4 regions of the Propionivibrio pelophilus DSM 12018 genome follow, and region 3 is predicted to be linked to each of the others. Evidence: predicted binding sites of a transcription regulator. Region 3 holds the regulator's gene; each other region holds the start of a gene.

Region 1 (5,186 bases), on a different contig from region 3:
CTATGCCGAGATGGAACAGCTCACCCATTTCCAGATCGCCAACCAGACCGCCGCGGCCTTCGCCCATGAATTGAACCAGCCGCTCAACGCCGTCGCCTCCTATTCCGAGGCGGCGCTGCGCCTGTTGCGCGCCGGCAACCCCCGGCCGGAGCGGCTGATCTACGCCATCGAGAACAGTGCGCAACAGGCGCAACGGGCGGGCCGCGTGGTCCGTGAATTCGTGGCGTTCATGACCGAAAAGGAAGTACAGACCGAGCCGCACGACCTCAACGATATCGTCCGCCACGTGCTCGCCCGGGTGGAAAAGGACGGCTTCGACGCCAACCGCCTTCAGGTCGATCTCAAACCCGACCTCAAGCCTGTCATGGCCAACCGTCTGCAGGTGGAGAAGGTGTTGATCAATCTCGTCGAGAACAGCATCGAGGCCATGCGCGACGCGGGGGTCGATACGCAAACCATCGCTGTCACGGTCCGGACCAGTGCCGATACGACCATGGCCCAGGTGACGGTCACCGACAAAGGCCCGGGCATTGACCGGGAAACACTGCGCCGCATCTTCGATCCGTTCTTCACCACGAAGGCCAAAGGGCTCGGCATGGGCCTGGCCATCAGCCGCACGATCATCGAAGCACACGGCGGCCAGCTCTGGGTCGATTCGGAACCCGGCACCGGCGCCACCTTTCATTTCACCTTGCCTTTCGCGGAGTGAGCAGAATGAGCGAACCGACCGTATTCATCGTCGATGACGACCCCGCCGTCCGCGACAGCCTCGGGCTGCTGCTCGAAACCACCGGGCTGGCGACCGACTGTTACGACAGCGCCGAGTCCTTCCTCGCCGCCTACGACGGCAAACGCCCCGCTTGCCTGATCCTCGACGTACGCATGCAGCAGATGAGCGGACCGGAACTGCAAGGCGAACTGATCCGGCGGGGGTTCAATCTGCCGATCATCTTCCTGACCGCCCACGGCGACATTCCCATGACGGTGCGGGCGATGAAGGCCGGTGCGAAGGATTTCCTCACCAAGCCGATCGACGGCACGGAATTGCTCGAACGCGTGCACGCCGTGCTTGAGGACGAAAAGAGCGTCGCCAGCCAGCGCAAGACCTATGACCGGACCTGCCGCTGCCTCGAGGAGCTGACCCAGCGCGAACACGAAGTCATGACGCTCGCCCTCGCCGGCCACACCAACAAAACCATCGCCCGGCAACTCGGCATCAGCCATCGCACGGTTGAACTGCATCGCTCGCACATCCTGCAGAAGACCGGGGCCGCCAACATGCTGGAACTCGCGCAACTCGCCAGCCACTGCGGCCTCACGTTCGCCAACGGCGGCGAACCCAATTCCGGACGAAACTGAGCCCGCGCGAATTCGCCCTCAGGCGAGATCGCCGGGAACCACGACGAATGGCGACCGGTCAGCACCGGTAGTGATATCAGCCTCCGGTGCCGCAAGGCACATCATCCGATGTCCGTGAGAGTGCCCCATGTCTGCAGCGAAAAATCTCCGCCGTCTATTTGTCCTGTTCGTAGTGTTCGCGCTGGGCGGCTGCGCCAGCCAGAACGCCCATTACGACCCGCAGAAAGCGCACCACCGCCCGGAGGGATTTTCCAACCCCGACGCCCCGCCCCGCGTAATTCCCTGGTACGAGGCCATCATTCGCCGCTGGCGCGGCGACTTCGAGCCGACCTCCGAACCGGAAGGAGGCTACACGGCGTTTGCCCGGAAATGGCAGGGCGCGGTCAACCACGCCCTGCTCGCCGGGCGCCATGACGCGCCGGTCATCACCTGGCTGGGCCACGCCGGCATGCTGCTGCAGGTCGGCGGCAGGAACATCCTTCTCGACCCGCATCTCGGCGACTATGCCGGCCCGGTCAGTTGGCTGTCCTCGCGCCGGCGGATGCCCGCACCGCTCTCCGTCGCCGAACTGCCGCCGATCGACCTCGTGCTGATTTCGCACAACCATTACGATCACCTCGATCACGCCACGGTGACGGCGCTGGCCAAGCGGTTCAAGACGCGATGGCTGGTTCCGCTCGGACTCAAGCGCTGGTTCGACGCGGAGGGCATCAGCGGCGTCGAGGAAATCGACTGGTGGGACAGCCGCGACGCCACACCGCTGAAGATCACCCTGGTTCCGGCGCAGCATTGGAGCAAGCGCACCCCGTTCGACACCAACGCCACGCTGTGGGGCGGGTTCGCCGTCGAATGGACAGCCGCATCGCCGGGAGCGCCGTGGCGCTTCCTGTACACCGGCGATACCGGCTACTCCCCGGTATTTAGCCAGATCCGCCAGCGTCTGGGGCCGGTCGATTTCCTGGCCGTCCCGGTAGGCTCCTACCTGCCGCGCGACTTCATGCGCCCGCAGCACGTCAATCCGGACGAAGCCGTGCAGATTTTCCGCGACCTCGACGCCGGCCTGGCGCTCGGCGTGCACTGGGGCACGTTCGAACTGACGCAGGAAGCGTTCGACCAGCCACCGAAGGATCTGGCACAGGCGTTGGAGGAGCGCGCCGTTTCACCGGAGCGTTTCTGGATGTTCAAACATGGCGAGAGTCGGCGGATCACTCTGCCGCCCCGTCCGACAGATCCCATAAGGGAGGATCAACGTCGATAAACAGCGAACGCGCTTACGCGTAAAAAATCCCTCCGGCCGACGGGCATGAGGGATTTCTCATCGACACGTCAGCTACGTGAGGACGTAGCTGGGTGCAAAAAATCAGGCGCTACGGCGACGCGAGACAGCAAGCCCCAGAAGTGCGGCACCAAGCAGCCCCATGGTCGCCGGCTCGGGAACCTGACCGTCCGGGTTGGTGGAACCAAATGTAATGTTGTCGTAACCAACCTGATTCACGGTGCCGCCGAAATCAATCGACATCGCAGTGCCGCCAAATGCAAGAGAACCGATCGCCCAGTTGCTGAAATCACCACTGGGATCTCCGGTTCCAGCGCCCAACACCGAAAGATCGATCGTACCAAGCAGGTTACCCGTGGCATTCAGACCGTCGTAAACATTTACCAACCCACCGTAACTGACAGTTGTGTAGTAGAACGAGAAGCCTGTAGTGAAGCCCGGCGCATAGTTCAGAACGGCCGACCCCGTCAGGAAGAACAGGATCGTGTCCGGCGTCGGCTCGTTTCCGAAGTTACCGGTTCCACCTGCGTCAGAATCGATGATCCCCAAGGCGTTGGAATTGAAAGCCACTCCGTAGTTAACCCCGGAGTTTCCCTGGCTGTCCGTCCCACCGTTGTAGAAGCTATTGACGGAAGCCTCGTTTCCAACACCTTCGAAATCCAGGGTAATAACGGCCGACGTAGCGCTGGCAGCGTAGAAGGACAATGCAACAGCAGCAGTGCTTAGGATTTTTTTCATAATGATCTTTCAATAACAGGTTGGCTTTGGTCAAACAGAACCCGGAAACCCACAGCAAAAACCAGGCCACAATAAATACTAAGCGCATATTCCATATGGAATTCAATTACTTGAACAACAAATGACAATGGGCAACCGCTGCGCCACTCCATGCTTGTGTAAAGAAAGCCGACACTCATATCTTCAGCGTACCCACTCGCCAGAACTCATAGAAGAAGCACCAGGACAAGTCATAAACTAGAGTGAAAGCATCCCGCCCCGGAAAGGCATGCCATGGACAGCGCATTCGGATTCGCCGACGATCTCGGTCCGGCCAAGGTCATCGTGGTTCATGAGCCCACCTGCGCGCTGAAAGCCGTGCTGGTGGTCGACAACGTCGCGGCGGGGCCGGCGATCGGCGGCCTGCGCATGGCGCCGGACGTCAGCGTCGAGGAATGTGCCCGTCTGGCGCGGGCGATGACGCTGAAGAACGCGGCGGCCGGACTGGCGCATGGCGGCGGAAAATCGGTCCTGTTCGGCGACCCGCGCATGCCGCGCGCGGATAAGGAGCGCTTGATCCGCGCCTTCGCCTGCGCGCTGGCCGATGAGCGCGATTACATCTTCGGACCGGACATGGGCACCGACGAGCAATGCATGGCCTGGGTGCACGACGAGATCGGGCGTGCGGTCGGTCTGCCGCGCGAACTGGGCGGTATCCCGCTCGACGAGATCGGCGCCACCGGCTGGGGCTTGGCGCGCGCCACGGAGGTGGCGTTGCAGTACACCGGCTTCCCGCTGGCCGGCGCGCGGGTGGCGATCCAGGGCTTCGGCGCGGTGGGCCGCCACGCCATGCGTTTTCTTGGCGAACGCGGCGCCGTGCTGGTCGCCGCCGCGGATACCGGCGGCACGTTGCACGACCCGCGCGGCATCGACATCGCCGCGCTGACGGCGCTGAAAAAAGGCGGCCGCAGCGTCGTCACACACGAACAGGGCGAGGCGCTGACCGGCGCGGCCATCCTCGACGTTGCCTGCGACATCTGGATTCCGGCCGCCCGTCCGGACGTGATCAACGAGGGCAACGCGGACCGGCTGAACACCCGACTGGTCGTCGAGGGCGCCAACATTCCGGCGACGGACGCCGCCGAACGCCGCCTGCATCAACGCGGAATTCTCTGCGTGCCGGACTTCATCGCCAACGCCGGCGGGGTCATCTGCGCCGCGATCGAGTACCACGGCGGTACGCAGAGCACGGCCTTCGCGGCCATCGAGGAGAAACTGCGGCGCAACACCGACGAGGTATTGGGCAGGGCCCGCGAACTTGGGGTGACGCCACGCGAAGCCGCCGTGCAACTCGCTGCCGGGCGCGTGCGCAAGGCCATGGCCAGCCGCCGCTGGGGTGTCTTCTAGAAGAGGGGCAACGGCATGTTCCGCATCCGTTTTCATGGCCGCGGCGGACAGGGCATGAAGACCGCCAGCCGGATTCTCGGCAGCGCATTCTTCCATGCCGGCTACGAGGTGCAGGACGCGCCGCACTACGGTGCGGAACGGCGCGGCGCGCCGGTGTCGGCGTACGTGCGTGCCGATCGCCGCCCAATCGACGAACGCGGCATCGTTCGCCGCCCGGATCTGGTGGTCGTTGCCGACGACAGCCTGCTGGCCGTCGCCGCCCGCCCGATTCTCGCGGGACTCGACAGCCACTGCGTCCTGCTCATCACCAGCCATGAGGCGGAAACAGTCTGGCGGGATCGGCTGAACATCGCGGGCACGGTGCTGACGCTGCCACCCGCAGTGCTTCCGGCAGAAGTGCAGCGCTATTCCGGTGTCTCCTGCGCTG
Region 2 (5,186 bases), on a different contig from region 3:
GCGTTGCAGATTGCAACCGCCGCCTTGCTGTTCGAAATGATGCGTATGGACGACAAAATCACTGCTGCAGAGCGCGACTCTGTGACCACGACATTGTTTCGGATGTTCGACCTGAATGCCGGGCAGTTAAAAATCCTGATGGACTTGGCCGAGCAGGAGGCTAGGCAAGCCAGTGGCTACTATCAGTTTACTTCCCTGATCAACAAGAGTTTTGACGCCCCGCAGAAGACTCAGCTCCTCGAAAATCTGTGGTGCGTGGCGATGTCTGATGGTCATCTCGGTGCACACGAAACGCATCTGATGCGCAAGATCGCCAGCTTGCTCTATGTGGGGCACGCCGACTATGTCGCTGCCAAACAGAGGGCTCGTCAAAGAGCCAACCTGCCGGTAGTTTAGGGGCGCGCTATGTGGCTATCGCTGTATTCCGTCACCAGGTTCTGAGAAAAGCGTTCGGTTGGCGTGGGGTCCTCCAAATACTCAATGCTGATGCTGCTTGCGATAGCCTTCGTTGCTTTCCTTTGGCGATTTGGCAGAGCGGCTTTCGCGGGCGTTACCAAGTGGTTGCTGTGGTCGTTGGCTGCCCTTTGCACCTGCGCAGGGTTGATCACTCTGTTGTCTTCGGAAGGCAAGCCACTACCCGTCGTTGGCGGGTTCATCCTGTGGGCGTTTGCGGCCTATACGATCAAGGTCGCCGGGGCGCCGCGCAGGAGAGGGTAGGAGGAGGGGGGGGCTTTCTGTGAGGACTGCTGATTATTTGATCAGCCCTTTTGACCTCAAAACAGAATACGCCCCTGTTCGTGCTTACTGCAAAACTGTGCCCTCATGACCAGCGGCTCTTGTGATACATGACCACTGAATCGCGACCTTCTGACCGGCTCACTTCTCTCACTGGTGTCCAATAAGAGGTACGTTTCCTGCTCCGTGCTTTTTGGCGCGTTTTGCCGCTCTTTTCTCTTTAGTGTTCTTCAAGGCGTGTTTCTTGGCCTCTTTACTAGACTCATGTGCTTTTCCCATGATGTCCTCCCGATTGTTACCGGAACGTACCGAGTGATTTCAATATAGCCCTATTTTTTTAAATGGGGGATAGCGTTCCTTGGCGATACGGCAGGGCAGCCTTTGCGGGCGTTACCAAGTCGAATCTTTGGGCGTTGGCGGAACTGTGTGCCTGCTCGGGATTGATCGCTCTGTTGTCTTCCGAGGGGAAGCCGCTGCCCATTCTCGGCGCAGTCATCCTGTGGGTGTTCGCGGCCTATACGATCAAGGTTGCTGGGGCGTTACGCACGAGCTTGGGGGGGTACCCCCGGAATCGCCAAGGCGTCGTGTGGCAAGCGTGAATTGAGGTCTTCCGACGGCGTGTCTACACTGAGAACGAAGGCGCGATAGTCGTTGAGCGCCTCCCCCGCTTTTCTCCTTCTTGTTGGTTGAGAATACGGCTCGAATGCCATGACTCCACGGTCTAAAGTTTTCTCACTCGTACTGGTTTTTGCCTCCGTGGGGTTGTATGGCTGTATCTACCTGCCCATGACGACGTCAGAATATGACCCTGCCTGTGGCGTTATCAAGCGACACATGTCACTCCAGGTGAACCAGGTGGGGGCTTTTGTGGGATGTCACAATGAAGGGTGCGTGGAACTGCTGGTGCTGGCGGGCGTGGTTTCCGCAACGACATTTGTGGTGTCGGGGAGCATCGCTGTTGTAGGGGATGTCGTCTATTGGCTTGAGGCCAAAAGCCAATGCCTCCAAAAGTAAAGCACAACGAGGCATCCGTAGCGTGAGTAACTTAACGAATGTAGATGGGGTCGGGGTGGCGCTTATGATGCGCGGACTGCCGCGACAGGGGGGGCAACGGAGCGGCGGACGGACTGGCCTTCGTTGCGCGCGTCTTCTATTCCTCAGCCTGGCAATCCAACGCATTGCGGCGTCACGTACATGCATTGGATCCGTGGAAAATCATCGGCAGGCGCCCTTGTCCGCCGCTGCTTGGATAAAACGGCGCTGCCATCTGTTCCTGTTCCGGAAAGCTCGCCTGTCGACTCATCGATTGCTCTCAGCGTCGAAACAGCAGGGTTTTCTGATTCCGGCCTTACGCTCTGCCAGTCAATCCGGAATGAATCAGTGACTCCTTAGAAGGCCATGCAAACGGTGAACTGGGTCGCATCGTCATCGGGTTTTACTTCCGTCGCATCTGCTTGAGAGGAGACGCCATTCGCCAAGGCGCGGACAGAGCCTGTTTTTGTGTTGCCATCATCAATGGTCGTGTCGATCTGGCGAGCATACCGGCCTTGAATGCCCTGCGAGCATACGTAGAATGTTCCTGGGTAAGGAACTGCGGGGGCGGTTAAAACGGCCTCTCCGGTGATTCCAATGCTCCCTCCTTCTGCGTTGCGAGGGATGTAATCGGCGGAAGTGGTTGTGGGTGTGCCAGTTGCCAAGCCGGCCAGTCGAACGTGTTGCCAGAACAGGAAACTCTCGTCTGTCGTCGTTGTTGAGTTCCATTTTCCGTCGATTCTGGCGTTTCCTTGACTGCTAGCCGGGGTTGTAGCCTTTGTGCCGCCACTAACATGTGACGTTACGCTCTGGTCTTCTCCTGGCATCGCCCTGAAACGGTCTTGATAGGCATATACAAAAGAAGAAATCGCGCGAAAATCGTTGGCCAGATTCTTCACCTTCGCGCTATTGACCAACTCCTGTCCCTTCAAAACGCCCCCAAGAAGCAGGCCGATGATGACGAGTACAATCGCAATCTCCACGAGCGTGAAACCGGATTGGATTCTTTTCATGGTGTTCTCCGCGAAATGATGTTGATTCCAGTAGTGCATAAGCATATCGCGTACCATGCTTGCGCGCATGTTTTTTTCGCTCAGCGCCGGAAAAGTGGCGGTGTTTCAACGGGTGTGTCAAAAATTCGACGGCAGGTGTGGTGCGGCGTCAGTATGTCGTCAGTCTGGAGCGGGGGGGAGTGAGCCAGGTGCGTGCGTTGAGGCGCCTGGGGCGCTATTTGCGCGCTCGGCAGCCGTGGATGCTTGTCGCGTTACTAATGATCCTGCATTTGACGTTGCTGGCCGGGGCCGATTCTCCAGCGGGCTTGATGTTCTGGCTGGTGGATGTCGGGGTGTTCATCCTTTGGCAGCCGTTTGTGCAGACCGAGCGCCGATTGAATGTCGGCAACCTGTTACTGGTCGCTGCCGGCCTGATCCTTGGTGGCTGGCTGTTCAGTTGGTGGCTGCTGATCGTCTGGGCGACGATTCTTGCCTCGCTTCTGGGCGGGCGGGTCATGTTGGTGGAGCATCGACCGACGCGCGTATTCTATCTGTTGGCGTTCGCGTATCTTGTCGGCGTGGTATTGATCTGGCTGGTGCCGAAGGTGGTTCCAACTCCGAACGTGATCGGCCCGTCTCTCGGGACGGAGTTTTCCTGGCTGGCGCCGGGTTTCTTCCTGCTGATGTGGCTGTTGCCACGACCGCAGGCAAGCGGTTGGTTGAGGCATGGCGCGTTCGACCTGTTTTATGGCGTGTTCGTATTCCTGTTGATCGCCGTGGTGGTTTTAGGGACGCTGGCGTTCATGTTGCTCGAACGAACGGAGTATTTCGATGCGCTGCTTCGCACGGTGCTCAGTGTGGCGCTACTGTTGTTGCTGGTGGCGTGGGCCTGGAATCCCAGGCCGGGATTCAGCGGCGTTGGCATGTTGTTTTCCCGGCACCTGTTGACGGTCGGAGGCCCGTTCAGTGTCTGGTTGCGCCGAATGATGGCCTGTGCCGAGGGCGAAGACGATCCCGATCGCTTTTTCAGTCAGGTTTGTGAGCAACTTCTGCTCGACTTGCCGTGGGTTGTCGGCGGAGAGTGGCGTCCATCTTCTGGCTTGGAGAGAGATCTTCGTCGTTTCGGAGGCTCATCGCCCTATCCAAACGAGTTTTCCGACCGATCGCTGTCGCTGACGATTTTTTCGCGCCATTCTTTGAGCCCGGTTCTTGTCTGGCATTTGCGCCTGCTGACCAAGCTTGCGAGCGAATACTATCTTGCCAAGTGGCGGGCGCGGGAGTTGCAAAGGGTCAGTTATCTGCAGGCGATCCACGAGACCGGGGCGCGCCTGACGCATGATGTCAAGAATCTCCTTCAGTCGCTGGACAACCTCTGCTACCTAGTGCAGTCAGAGTCTCGATCTGACTTCGCGCGTATCGGGCCGCTGGTGGAGCGTCAGTTGCCGCAAATTGCACAGCGCCTGCGAAGCACGCTGATGAAGCTCGAACTGCCGGCCGACGCCCAGAGGCGGGCAGATCAAAGCGCGGAAGAAATGGAGGGGGCCGCAATCTGGTGGGAGTCTCTGCAGCAGCGTTATGCGGGCCAGGCGATTCATTTCGATACTTTGCCGTTGTCAGTCGCTGGCGCAATACCGCGCGCGTTGTATGACGCTGTGGCGGAGAACCTGCTGCACAATGCGCTGGCAAAACGCCAGCGTGAAGCAGGGCTCGAGATATCGATATCGCTTTCCCAGGAGTCGGCGGTTTTGCGCGTCTGCGACAACGGTAGTCCGGTGCGGCAGGAGATCCTTGACGTATTGTTTCAGCAGCCAGTGGCGTCCGAAAATGGTTTCGGGATCGGCCTGTTCAATACGGCCAGGCTGGCAGCAACCTTCGGGTATCAAATTCGGCTGGCAATCAACCAGCCCGGGCGGATCTGCTTCGAGATGTCGAAGCGCCGAGAGGAATGGCTTTGATCGGTTAACAAAAAAGGCCGCCCGAAAGGGGGCGGCCTTGCGCGATGCCTATCTGAAAATTAGGCCTTGAACTTGCCTTCGAGTTCGTCGCGGATAGCAGCCAGTTTGGCCGGCAGCTTGGCGCCCATCTTGGCGAACCATTCCTTGACGCCTTCGAGTTCGCTCAGCCAGGCTTGCTTGTCGAGGCTGGTGACGCCTTCGAACTGCTCCTTGGAGTAGTCCAGACCGTTCCAGTCGATTTCCTCGTACTTCGGCATGATGCCGAGCGCCGACTCGGTACCCGAGACGCGGCCTTCGCAGCGGTCGATGATCCACTTGAGCACGCGGGCGTTGTCACCGAAGCCAGGCCAGGCGAACTTGCCTTGCTCGTTGGTGCGGAACCAGTTGACCATGAAGATCGGCACTTGCTTGTCGGCAACCGACCCCATCTTCAGCCAGTGGCTGTAGTAGTCGGCCATGTGGTAGCCGCAGA
Region 3 (5,186 bases):
GTTGAGCAAGCCGAGGCCACGCACTTCCAGATAGTCCTTGAGCATTCCGGGGCAGCGACCTTCGATCGTTGTCGGAGCCGTGCGCGCAAGTTCAACAACATCGTCGGCAACGAGGCCGTGTCCACGCGAAACCAGCTCCAGGGCCAATTCACTCTTTCCGATTCCGGACTCGCCGGTAATCAGCACCCCCATCCCGAAAACATCCATGAACACGCCGTGCGCAGAAACGGTATCGGCAAATCGACGGGCCAGGTAGATATGCAGCAGATCGATGACCGCGGAGCAGGCCTTCGGGCTCTTGAACAAAGGCGTCCCGGTTTTTTCGCAGATCTCAGGCAAACCTGGCATCGGCTCGAGATCGTCAGCGATGATCAAGGCCGGCGGTTCACACGCCATCAAATCGTCGATCTGCCGGTGCCAGCGATCCATGCCGGCACGCCCTGCCCAGTTCTGCTCGGCTTTGCCGATAACCTGCACGCGGTGGCTATAAATCAGATTGAGGTGGCCGACAACGTCCGGCCCATAGGTTTCCATGTCCTTGAGCTCGACATGGCGCTCGACCCCCACGGCGGCGACCCAGGTCAGTTTCAGTTTTTCCAGGTGATCCTGATAAAGCTGGGTAATGCTCAATTTGCGGATGGATAGCATTCTTGGCACCTTCAGGTAGCGAATGTCTGCCGTACCGCTTCCGCATCCGCGGCCGAGGACAAGGCTTCTCGGCAGGAACGATCGGAAAAGCGCTCGGCCAGCTCGGAAAGGATCTGCAGATGCTGCTCGGTTGCTTGTTCGGGAACGAGCAACACAAACAACAACGAAACAGGCTCACCGTCCGGCGAGTCGAAGGGGATCGGCGAGACCAGCCGAATAAACGCCCCACAGGCTTCCTTCAGGCCCTTGATACGTCCATGCGGAATAGCGATGCCCCGCCCGAGGCCAGTCGACCCGAGTTTCTCGCGCGAAAAGAGGCTATCGAACACCGCGCTGCGGGCAATACCCTGATTATTTTCAAAAACAAGCCCCGCGTGTTCGAAAACACGCTTCTTGCTGCTCGCCTCCAAATCCAGAACGATGTTTTCGAGGGGAAGTAACTGGCTGATCTGGCTCATGGTAATGCTGTCGACGCGCCCGAGAAAAAACGGAAGGGCTAGGGGAAAACAATAAAAGGCGGATTTGGCCGCCTCAACGACCAAATCCGCCTGACAAGGGTAACGTTATTCGACGACGCTTTGCTGGCTCAACTTCTCGCCACGATGATGGTCCTGCAACTTCTGCTTATACTTCTGAACCTGACGGTCCAGCTTGTCGGCCAGAATGTCAATGGCAGCGTAAAGATCCTCATCGATCGACTCGACGTAGATGTCCTTGCCGGCCAGATGCACCGTAACCTCGGCTTTCTGCTTCAGCTTTTCCACCGACAAGATCACGCTCACATCGATAACATGATCGAAATGACGTGTAACCCGCTCGAGCTTGCCGGTAACGTAGTCACGCAACGCCGGGGTAATTTCGAGATGGTGTCCACTGATTTGCAGGTTCATGGTGTAGCTCCTTTCAAGAGGATAGCCGCCAGAGCGACTTTCTAAACCCCTCTCGCCAATTTGCGCGAGAGAGACAGGGGTAAGGGTAGCATGTCATCGTCAGACACAGAACAGCGGCCTCGCTAGATCGTCTTGCGCAGTTTAACGGGGGGAATATTCAGCGATTCCCTGTATTTGGCGATCGTCCGCCGGGCAACAACAATCCCCTGCTGCCCGAGAAGGTCGGCGATCTGGCTGTCCGAAAGCGGCTTTTTTGCATCTTCCGCACCGACCAGTTGCTTTATCAGTGCGCGAATGGCCGTCGCCGAGCACGCCCCCCCCGCTTCCGTCGCCACATGACTGCCGAAGAAATACTTCAGTTCGAAGATGCCACGCGGCGTCGCCATGTATTTTTGCGTTGTCACCCGGGATACCGTCGACTCGTGCAAACCGAGTGTCTCGGCGATTTCCCTGAGCACCAGCGGCCGCATGGCAACTTCGCCATGATCGAAAAACTGGCGCTGACGGTCGACGATGGACTGCGCCACGCGCAGAATCGTGTCAAAGCGCTGCTGAACATTCTTGATCAGCCAGCGGGCCTCCTGTAATTGCCCCGACAACCCCGAGCCACGCTGCCGCGAGAGGATCTGGGCATACAGGCTGTTGATGCGCAAGCGCGGATAGGCATCCGAATTGATGTTGACCGTCCATTGGCCACGAACCTTGCGCACGACCACATCCGGGGTGATATAGCGCGCATCGGGCGCGGCGTAGCTAGCCCCGGGACGAGGATTGAGGCTGCGTATCAGGAACTGCGCTTCACGCAGCTGGTCATCATCGCACTCCGTGAGCTTCCTGAGCCGGGCGAAATCCCGTCCGGCAAGGAGGTCGAGATGATTGCGTACGATTGCCAGAGCCAAGCGCTGCGTCTCGTCCACGGGGAGCGCATTCAGTTGCAGCACCAGGCATTCTTGCGCACTTCTCGCGCCTACGCCCGTCGGGTCGAAGTTCTGGAGGTGTTTCAACGCAATCTGCAACTCTTCCGGCTCGATCTCGAGCTCAGGTGGCAGAGCTTCAACCAATTCGTCCAGCGACTGGGTCAGATAGCCATCATCGTCCAGCGCGTCGATCAGGCATTGAACAAGCGTGCGGTCGCGCGCAGGCAAGTTCATCAGGCCCAGTTGCCAGGAGAGGTGCTCACGCAGGGAAGTGGTCGCGGCCTGAACGTCCTGATAGTCACCGTCGTCGTCATCGAAAGATCCCGACGTGCTGGCGTAATTTCCTTCCGCCGCATCACCAAGCCAGCTATCCTCATCTTTCGAATCGGGCATGCTCGGCGTTTCCGGTTCTTCAGCCTTCCTGTCCTCGCTTGCAGCATCTTGACCGGACTCCGGGGGAGCCGCGGAATAGTTTTCGTCCTCGCGCTCGAGTAGGGGATTTTCCTGCAGATACTTCTCGAGTTCCTGTTCAAGCTCAAGCGTCGACAGCTGCAGCAACTTGATCGATTGCTGGAGTTGCGGCGTCAGCGCCAGGTGCTGCGTTAGCTTGAGCTGGAGAGATGGCTTCATGTTGGGAACAGGGCGGCAAGAAACTGCATGCTCGGCACACCGCTATTACAGACAATTTTTTGACGAAACGGTCGAGCCGGTATCAGAGGCGAGATCACAGGCGGAAATTCTCGCCAAGATAGACCTTACGTACGTTTTCATTATAAATGATTTCATCTGGCCGGCCAGCCGCCAGCACCCCGCCCTCGTTGAGGATATAGGCGTGATCGCAAATCCCAAGCGTCTCGCGCACGTTATGGTCGGTGATCAGCACGCCGATGTTGCGTTCCTTGAGGAAGCGGATGATTTTCTGGATATCCAACACGGCGATCGGGTCGACCCCGGCAAACGGCTCGTCGAGCAGAATGAAGCGCGGATCGGTAGACAACGCCCGCGCGATTTCCACCCGCCGCCGCTCGCCGCCGGACAGCGAGGCCGCCGAGCTGTTGCGGATATGGCTGATATGAAGCTCTTCCAGCAACTGCTCGGCGCGATGTTCGACTTCTTCACGTGGCAGCTTGCGTAGTTCAAGCACCGCCTTGATGTTCTCGACGACCGTCAGCTTGCGGAACACCGAGGCTTCCTGGGGAAGATAGGACACCCCGAGCTTGGCACGCTGGTGGATGGGCAAGTGGGTAATCTTTCTATCATTCAGATAAACATCGCCTCCATCGCAGGCCACGAGACCAACCACCATGTAGAAACAGGTCGTTTTCCCCGCACCATTCGGCCCCAGCAATCCGACGACCTCACCGCTACGCACTTCGAGCGAGACATCCTCGACGACGGTCCGCTTCTTGTAGCGTTTCTTGAGGTTACGCGTGGATAGCTTGCTGCTTTCGCCCAAGTTGTTTTCGGACATCAGATTGTTTTCGGACATCTCTTATTGATCGCCTTCGTAATCACCACGCAACAAACGGCGAATGATATCCCCGGAGAATCCGCGGCGCACCATGAAATTAGCCTGGCGCGCGCGTTCGGACGCATCAACGGGAGGCATGTCCGCGCCGAATTTACGCTGCCAGACTTGCCGTGCTCGCGAAAACTCGTCGTCCAACGCCGCCAGGGCCTGATCAACGGCGCCGGCATCGACTCCCGTTGCGCGCAGTTCCTGAATCAGCCTGGCATTGCCATAACGCGCACTGCGCACATTCACCCGCATTTCCGCGTATCGCTCGTCGGAGAGCAAACGGCGGCACTCGAGATCGTCAAGAAGGGCATCGAGCACCTCGGACGACTCCGCGTGCGGAGCAAGCTTACGGGCCAACTCGGCGCGTGCGTATTCACGCCGGGCGAGCAGTCGTAAGGCGCGCTCGCGCAACGTGCCGCTCATTTCTACTTAATCGGCAGCCGCCGTCGCGCGCGGCGAGGGAACGTTCACAGCCAGTCGTATCTTCGCCTCGATCTCTGCGGCGATATCGGGATTGGCGCGCAGAAATTCCCGTGCGTTGTCCTTGCCCTGTCCGATCTTCTCGCCGTTGTAGGCATACCAAGAGCCGGATTTCTCTACGAGCTTGTGCGCCACGCCCAACTCGATGATTTCCCCTTCGCGCGAGATGCCTTCCCCATAGAGAATGTCGAAGATCGCCTCGCGGAACGGCGGCGAAACCTTGTTTTTGACGACCTTTACCTTGGTTTCGTTACCGATCACTTCGTCGCTCTTCTTGATTCCGCCGATACGGCGAATATCCAGACGAACGGAAGCATAGAACTTCAGTGCGTTGCCGCCGGTCGTCGTTTCCGGACTGCCGAACATGACGCCGATCTTCATCCGGATCTGGTTGATGAAGATGACCAGCGTATTGGTCCGGTTGATGTTCCCCGTAAGCTTGCGCAGCGCCTGACTCATCAGGCGGGCATGCAGCCCTGGCAACGAATCGCCCATCTCCCCTTCGATTTCCGCCCGAGGCACCAGCGCTGCAACCGAGTCGATCACCACCACATCAACGCTGCCTGAACGTACCAGCATATCGGCGATTTCCAGCGCCTGCTCACCGGTATCGGGTTGGGAGATGAGCAGATCATCGAGTTTGACGCCAAGCTTCTGGGCGTAGGACGGATCAAGCGCGTGTTCCGCATCGATGAACGCCGCGGTACCGCCAAGCTTCTGCATTTCGGCCAC
Region 4 (5,186 bases), on a different contig from region 3:
ACTGCGAAGCCCCGCGCGTAGATCCGGTCGAGGCGAAGCACGGGACGTTTTGCCGGAAAACTGCGTCCCGGCGAACCGGATTCCCCGCTCTCGCCGGCAAATATCTCGCACAGGCCGAGGCGCCGCGCCAGCCGCGTGTCAGCCTCGTTGCGCCAGTCATTGAAATCGCCGGCAATGATCAGCGGCGCGTCAGGCCCGGCGACCTCCTCCAGATAGGCTGCCAGCGCGTCCATTTGCCGTCGCCGCGAGCGGGCAAAGAGCGAGAGGTGCACACAGACGCAATGGACGGGCACCGGCGTTCCCGGAATGCTGATCCGGCAGTGGAGCAGTCCGCGCCGTTCGAAGCGCAGGTGCGTGACGTCCTGGTTGAAAGCATGCTCGATCGGGAAGCGCGAAAGGATCGCGTTGCCATGGTGGCCATGATCGTAGACGACATTGCTCCCATACGCCGTCGCCTGCCAGACCTCGGCGGCCAGAAAATCATGCTGCGCCTCCTCCGGCCAGTTCTCGATCCGCGCGGCATGCAAGCTGTGCGCGCCCTGAACTTCCTGCAGGAAAACAATGTCCGCGCCGAGCTGCCGCAACTGCTCGCGCAGTTCGTGCACCATCATGTGCCGGTTGAACTGCGAGAACCCCTTGTGGATGTTGTAGGTGACGATGCGCAGGCCGGAGTTCTTCATGGCGCTCACGATACCGCGAGCATCCTCTCCAGCGCCAGCTTGGCCTCGACAAGTTCGTGTTGGGGGACGCGGATGGGATTGACCACGTGGCCTGCGGCGAGGTTTTCCAGCGTCCACGCCAAATGCTGCGGGTCGATACGCTGCATGGTAGAGCACATGCACACCGTCGGAGCCATGAACTGGACGGTCTTGCCTTCCGGCTTCACTTCTTCGGCCAGGCGGTTGACCAGGTTGAGCTCGGTACCGACCAGCCAGCGCGTGTTGGCGGGTGCTTCCTTGACGATCTTGACAATGTGCTCGGTCGAGCCAACGTAGTCGGATAGCTGGCAGACTTTGAAACTGCATTCCGGATGGGAGATGACCAGCCCGTCCGGATGCTCGCTGCGGAACTTGCGGATGTGCGCTGGCTGGAACATCTGGTGGACGGAGCAGTGCCCCTTCCAGAGCAGCAGTTTCGCCTTGCGGATTTGTTCGGGAGTCAGTCCGCCGAGTTCGAGATCGGGATCCCAGACCAGCATCTCGTCGAGCGGAATGCCCATTGTATGGCCGGTCCAGCGCCCGAGGTGCTGGTCGGGGAAGAACAGGATCTTCTCGCGCTGGCCGAACGCCCATTCGGCGATCGTCCGCGCGTTCGACGAGGTGCAGACGATGCCGCCATGCCGTCCGCAGAAGGCCTTCAGATCGGCGGCCGAGTTGATGTAGGTGACCGGGGTGAACTGCTCCTCGGCGTTCAGCACTTCGTTCAGTTCGCGCCAGCAGCGCTCGACTTTCGCCAGGTTGGCCATGTCGGCCATCGAACACCCCGCGGCCAGGTCGGGGAGGATCGCGGTCTGGTGCGGCCTGGACATGATGTCGGCCACTTCGGCCATGAAATGCACACCACAAAAGACGATGTACTCGGCGTCGGTTTGCGACGCCAGGCGGGCGAGCTTCAACGAGTCGCCGGTCAGGTCCGCGTACTGATAGACGTCGGCGCGCTGGTAGTGATGGCACAGAATCACGGCCTTGCTGCCGAGCTTTGCGCGGGCCGCGCGAATACGCGCATGGCACTCGGCGTCTGGCATTTGGCTGTACAGGGCGAAGTCGATGCTTGGGGCGTTCATGGATGCGTCTCTTGAATGACCGGAGACTTGCTCCGGGATGGATTTGATCAACTGTGCCAGGGCAGTCCGGCGAATCGCCAGCCGCCCAGCTTGCCGCGCTGGCCGTTGGCGTCCACGTTGCCTTCGAAGCCTTCGAGCACGTTGTAGCACTCGGTATAGCCAACCTCTGTAGCCAGGCAAGCGGCATTGTGCGAGCGGGCCCCGCTGCGGCAGATGAACATGACGAGCGACTCGGTGTCGATCTGGCGTTTGAGCTGGGCCAGAAAATCGGGATTCGGCTGGCCACCGGGATAGCTTTGCCATTCGATCTCGATCGCGCCCGGGATGCGACCAACCCAATCCCATTCAGCACGGGTGCGGACGTCAACGAGCTTGGCGCCGGGAGCATTCTGCCAGACGGCCCATGCTTCGGCGGGGGTAAGTGCCCCGGCATAAGGCAGGACGAGTTCCGCGACGCGGTCTTTCGCCTGTTCAAGTGTTCTGGAAAGCGATCCCATCGATATGGCTGCGAGTGTGGGTGAGGACAAAGTATAAACCGTGAATGGCGTTTCTTCGTTCCCTGAGGCAGCGTCAGGCGGCCATAGGTTCCGACAAGACCGAGTTTCAGTGCCGGACGAAAGCTGATAACGTGTGCGCCGACCGGAGCGAATATTGCTGGCGCACTATTGTGGTGCGACATTCTTTGTTTTTTGCACTATTGTGGTGATATTGCAGCCGAATCAGGCGGTGGCTGTTGCATATCTCGTGGTGGTTCGTTGGTGTGTGTTGGGTGGCATGGTTTCTGCTAGTACCCAGAGCACTTTTTTCATTGTCGCCGGAATGACCGGTACTCGCTGAGGAGACTTTGCAAATGGCAAGCCCGCAAGACGTTATCAAGATGGTCAAGGAAAACGAGGTCAAGTTCGTCGATTTCCGTTTTACTGACACCCGTGGCAAGGAACAGCACGTTACTGTACCGGTCAGCGCGTTCGACGAGGACAAGTTCGAGAACGGCCACGCTTTCGATGGCTCGTCCATCGCCGGCTGGAAGGGTATCCAGGCGTCCGACATGCAACTGATGCCCGATCCGGACACTGCCTACATCGACCCGTTCTTTGACGAAACCACCGTGGTCCTCACCTGCGACGTCGTCGATCCCGCCGACGGCCGTGGCTACGACCGCGACCCGCGCTCGATCGCCAAGCGCGCCGAAGCCTATCTGAAGTCAACCGGCGTTGGCGACACCGCCTACTTTGGCCCGGAACCCGAATTCTTCATTTTCGACGGCGTCGAGTGGTCGGTCGACATGTCCGGCTGTAACCTGAAGATCCATTCCGCTGAAGCGGCCTGGAATTCCGGCGAAAAGAACGAAGGCAACGGCGCCACCGGTCACCGTCCGGGTGTGAAGGGCGGCTACTTCCCGGTTCCGCCGGTCGACAGCCTGCACGACATCCGTTCGGCCATGGTGCTGACGCTCGAATCGCTGGGCGTCCCGGTTGAAGTGCATCACCACGAAGTAGCCAACGCCGGCCAGTGCGAAATCGGCACCCTGTTCAGCACGCTGGTCAAGCGCGCCGACTGGACGCAGATCCTCAAGTACGTCGTGCATAACGTGTCGTACCAGTATGGCAAGACGGCGACTTTCATGCCCAAGCCCATCGTTGGCGACAACGGTTCCGGCATGCACGTCCACCAGTCGATCTGGAAGGACGGCAAGAACATGTTCGCGGGCAACGGCTATGCCGGCCTGTCGGAAATGGCGCTGTTCTACATCGGCGGCATCATCAAGCACGCCAAGGCGCTGAACGCGATCACCAACCCCGGTACCAACTCGTACAAGCGTCTGGTTCCGCACTATGAAGCGCCGGTCAAGCTGGCCTACTCGGCGAAGAACCGCTCGGCCTCGATCCGCATCCCGCACGTCGCTTCCGACAAGGCGCGCCGTATCGAGACCCGCTTCCCGGATCCGATCGCCAACCCGTACCTGTGCTTCTCGGCCCTGCTGATGGCCGGCCTCGACGGTATTCAGAACAAGATCCACCCGGGCGATGCCGCCGACAAGAACCTGTACGATCTGCCGCCGGAAGAAGACGCGAAGATCCCGACCGTTTGCGCCAGCCTCGAAGAAGCCTTGGCCGCTCTCGACAAGGATCGCGAGTTCCTGACCCGGGGCGGTGTCTTCTCCAACGAATGGATCGATGCCTACCTCGAACTGAAGATGGACGAAGTCAACAAGGTGCGCATGACGACCCACCCGGTCGAGTTCGAGCTGTACTACAGCTGCTAAGCGGTTCGCGGCCAACGGAAAGGACGGGGACTCCCCGTCCTTTTTTATCGCTCGCAGTAACCGCCATTGCATTGTCTTTGCCTGACCCATCCAATACACTGACGGCCGGACCCGAGGCTTTTCCGGTAATTACAAGGGAATAGGATGATGGCGTTGTTTCCCCGACTTTGCATTTCAGGAATTCTGTTGGCGGCGATTCCGCTGGCGCACGCCGACGTCATGTATCAGTGCGTCGATGCCCACGGTCACAAGACGTTTTCCAACGTCAAGCTGTCGACCCCGGGAATGAAATGCTCTGCGATGGATCTCGGGCCAGCGACGACCGTCCCGCCCGCGCGCCCTGCCATCAAGACGCCCTCGCCGGCGAGCTTCCCCAAGGTCGGCGAAAACGATCAGAAGGCACGGGACACCGACCGACGGCGCATTCTGGAGAGCGAACTGGCGGCCGAGCAACAGAACCTCGAACAGGCGAAGAAGGAACTGGCCGCGCAAGAAGCCGTCCGTAGCGGTGATGAACGCAACTATCAACGGGTTCTCGATCGACTGGAACCCTTCAAGAACAAGGTGGCGCTGCATGAACGCAATATCGAAGCCATCCAGAGGGAGCTGGACAAGCTGCGCTGAGCACGCTCCGGCCGGGAGCACCCATGAATGAGCGTCCGAACCTCCCGTTCAGCGGGCTGGATCTACTTTCATCCTCGGTCATCCTGCTCGACGAGAATCTGGCCATTCGCTACCTGAATTCCGCCGCCGAGGATCTCCTGGCGATCAGCGGGAAAACCGTCGCCGGAGCAAAACTTTGCGACGTCGCCGCCTGCCCTTCGACTTTGCTAGACGCGCTGGACAACGCCTTACTGCATGGCTGGGGGCATAGCGGCCAGAACATCGAAATCCGACGAAACGACGACCTGCTGCTGCAACTGAACTGCACCGTCAATCGGGTAGACGCCGGTGACATCCGCCTGCTGGTCGAGCTCTGGCCGATCGACCAGCAGATCAAGGCGACCCGCGAGGAGCGGCTGCTGGAGCAGCAACTGGCCAACCGCGAACTGATCCGCAATCTGGCACACGAAATCAAGAATCCGCTAGGCGGAATTCGCGGCGCGGCGCAGTTGCTCGAACATGAGCTCAACAACC

The links. Region 3 encodes sigma-54, which starts transcription at its own class of promoters, with help from an activator protein. Its sites were predicted from a motif close to TGGCACGCTTNCTGCTNA; they were not measured.
Region 1: the regulator sigma-54 is predicted to act here: its motif matches at 3,425-3,442, upstream of BO74_RS08560 (PEP-CTERM sorting domain-containing protein).
Region 2: the regulator sigma-54 is predicted to act here: its motif matches at 2,819-2,836, upstream of BO74_RS04480 (prepilin-type N-terminal cleavage/methylation domain-containing protein).
Region 4: the regulator sigma-54 is predicted to act here: its motif matches at 2,554-2,571, upstream of glnA (type I glutamate--ammonia ligase).

What each region holds. Positions count from the first base shown of each region.
Region 1 is NZ_JCANUT010000015.1:16,810-21,995, reverse strand. It holds gene BO74_RS08575 (PAS domain-containing protein) at 1-709, shown strand, start outside; gene BO74_RS08570 (response regulator transcription factor) at 715-1,359, shown strand; gene BO74_RS08565 (MBL fold metallo-hydrolase) at 1,487-2,617, shown strand; gene BO74_RS08560 (PEP-CTERM sorting domain-containing protein) at 2,720-3,373, opposite strand; gene BO74_RS08555 (Glu/Leu/Phe/Val family dehydrogenase) at 3,647-4,759, shown strand; gene BO74_RS08550 (2-oxoacid:acceptor oxidoreductase family protein) at 4,775-5,186, shown strand, end outside.
Region 2 is NZ_JCANUT010000005.1:98,312-103,497, forward strand. It holds gene BO74_RS04470 (tellurite resistance TerB family protein) at 1-396, shown strand, start outside; gene BO74_RS04475 (hypothetical protein) at 886-1,014, opposite strand; gene BO74_RS04480 (prepilin-type N-terminal cleavage/methylation domain-containing protein) at 2,124-2,780, opposite strand; gene BO74_RS04485 (ATP-binding protein) at 2,960-4,714, shown strand; gene BO74_RS04490 (phosphoenolpyruvate carboxykinase (GTP)) at 4,774-5,186, opposite strand, start outside.
Region 3 is NZ_JCANUT010000022.1:32,529-37,714, forward strand. It holds gene hprK (HPr(Ser) kinase/phosphatase) at 1-639, opposite strand, end outside; gene ptsN (PTS IIA-like nitrogen regulatory protein PtsN) at 660-1,106, opposite strand; gene hpf (ribosome hibernation-promoting factor, HPF/YfiA family) at 1,212-1,538, opposite strand; gene BO74_RS10885 (RNA polymerase factor sigma-54) at 1,661-3,085, opposite strand; gene lptB (LPS export ABC transporter ATP-binding protein) at 3,180-3,926, opposite strand; gene recX (recombination regulator RecX) at 3,948-4,397, opposite strand; gene recA (recombinase RecA) at 4,404-5,186, opposite strand, start outside.
Region 4 is NZ_JCANUT010000021.1:18,987-24,172, forward strand. It holds gene BO74_RS10545 (endonuclease/exonuclease/phosphatase family protein) at 1-680, opposite strand, end outside; gene nadA (quinolinate synthase NadA) at 686-1,783, opposite strand; gene BO74_RS10555 (rhodanese-like domain-containing protein) at 1,831-2,280, opposite strand; gene glnA (type I glutamate--ammonia ligase) at 2,634-4,049, shown strand; gene BO74_RS10565 (DUF4124 domain-containing protein) at 4,236-4,673, shown strand; gene glnL (nitrogen regulation protein NR(II)) at 4,697-5,186, shown strand, end outside.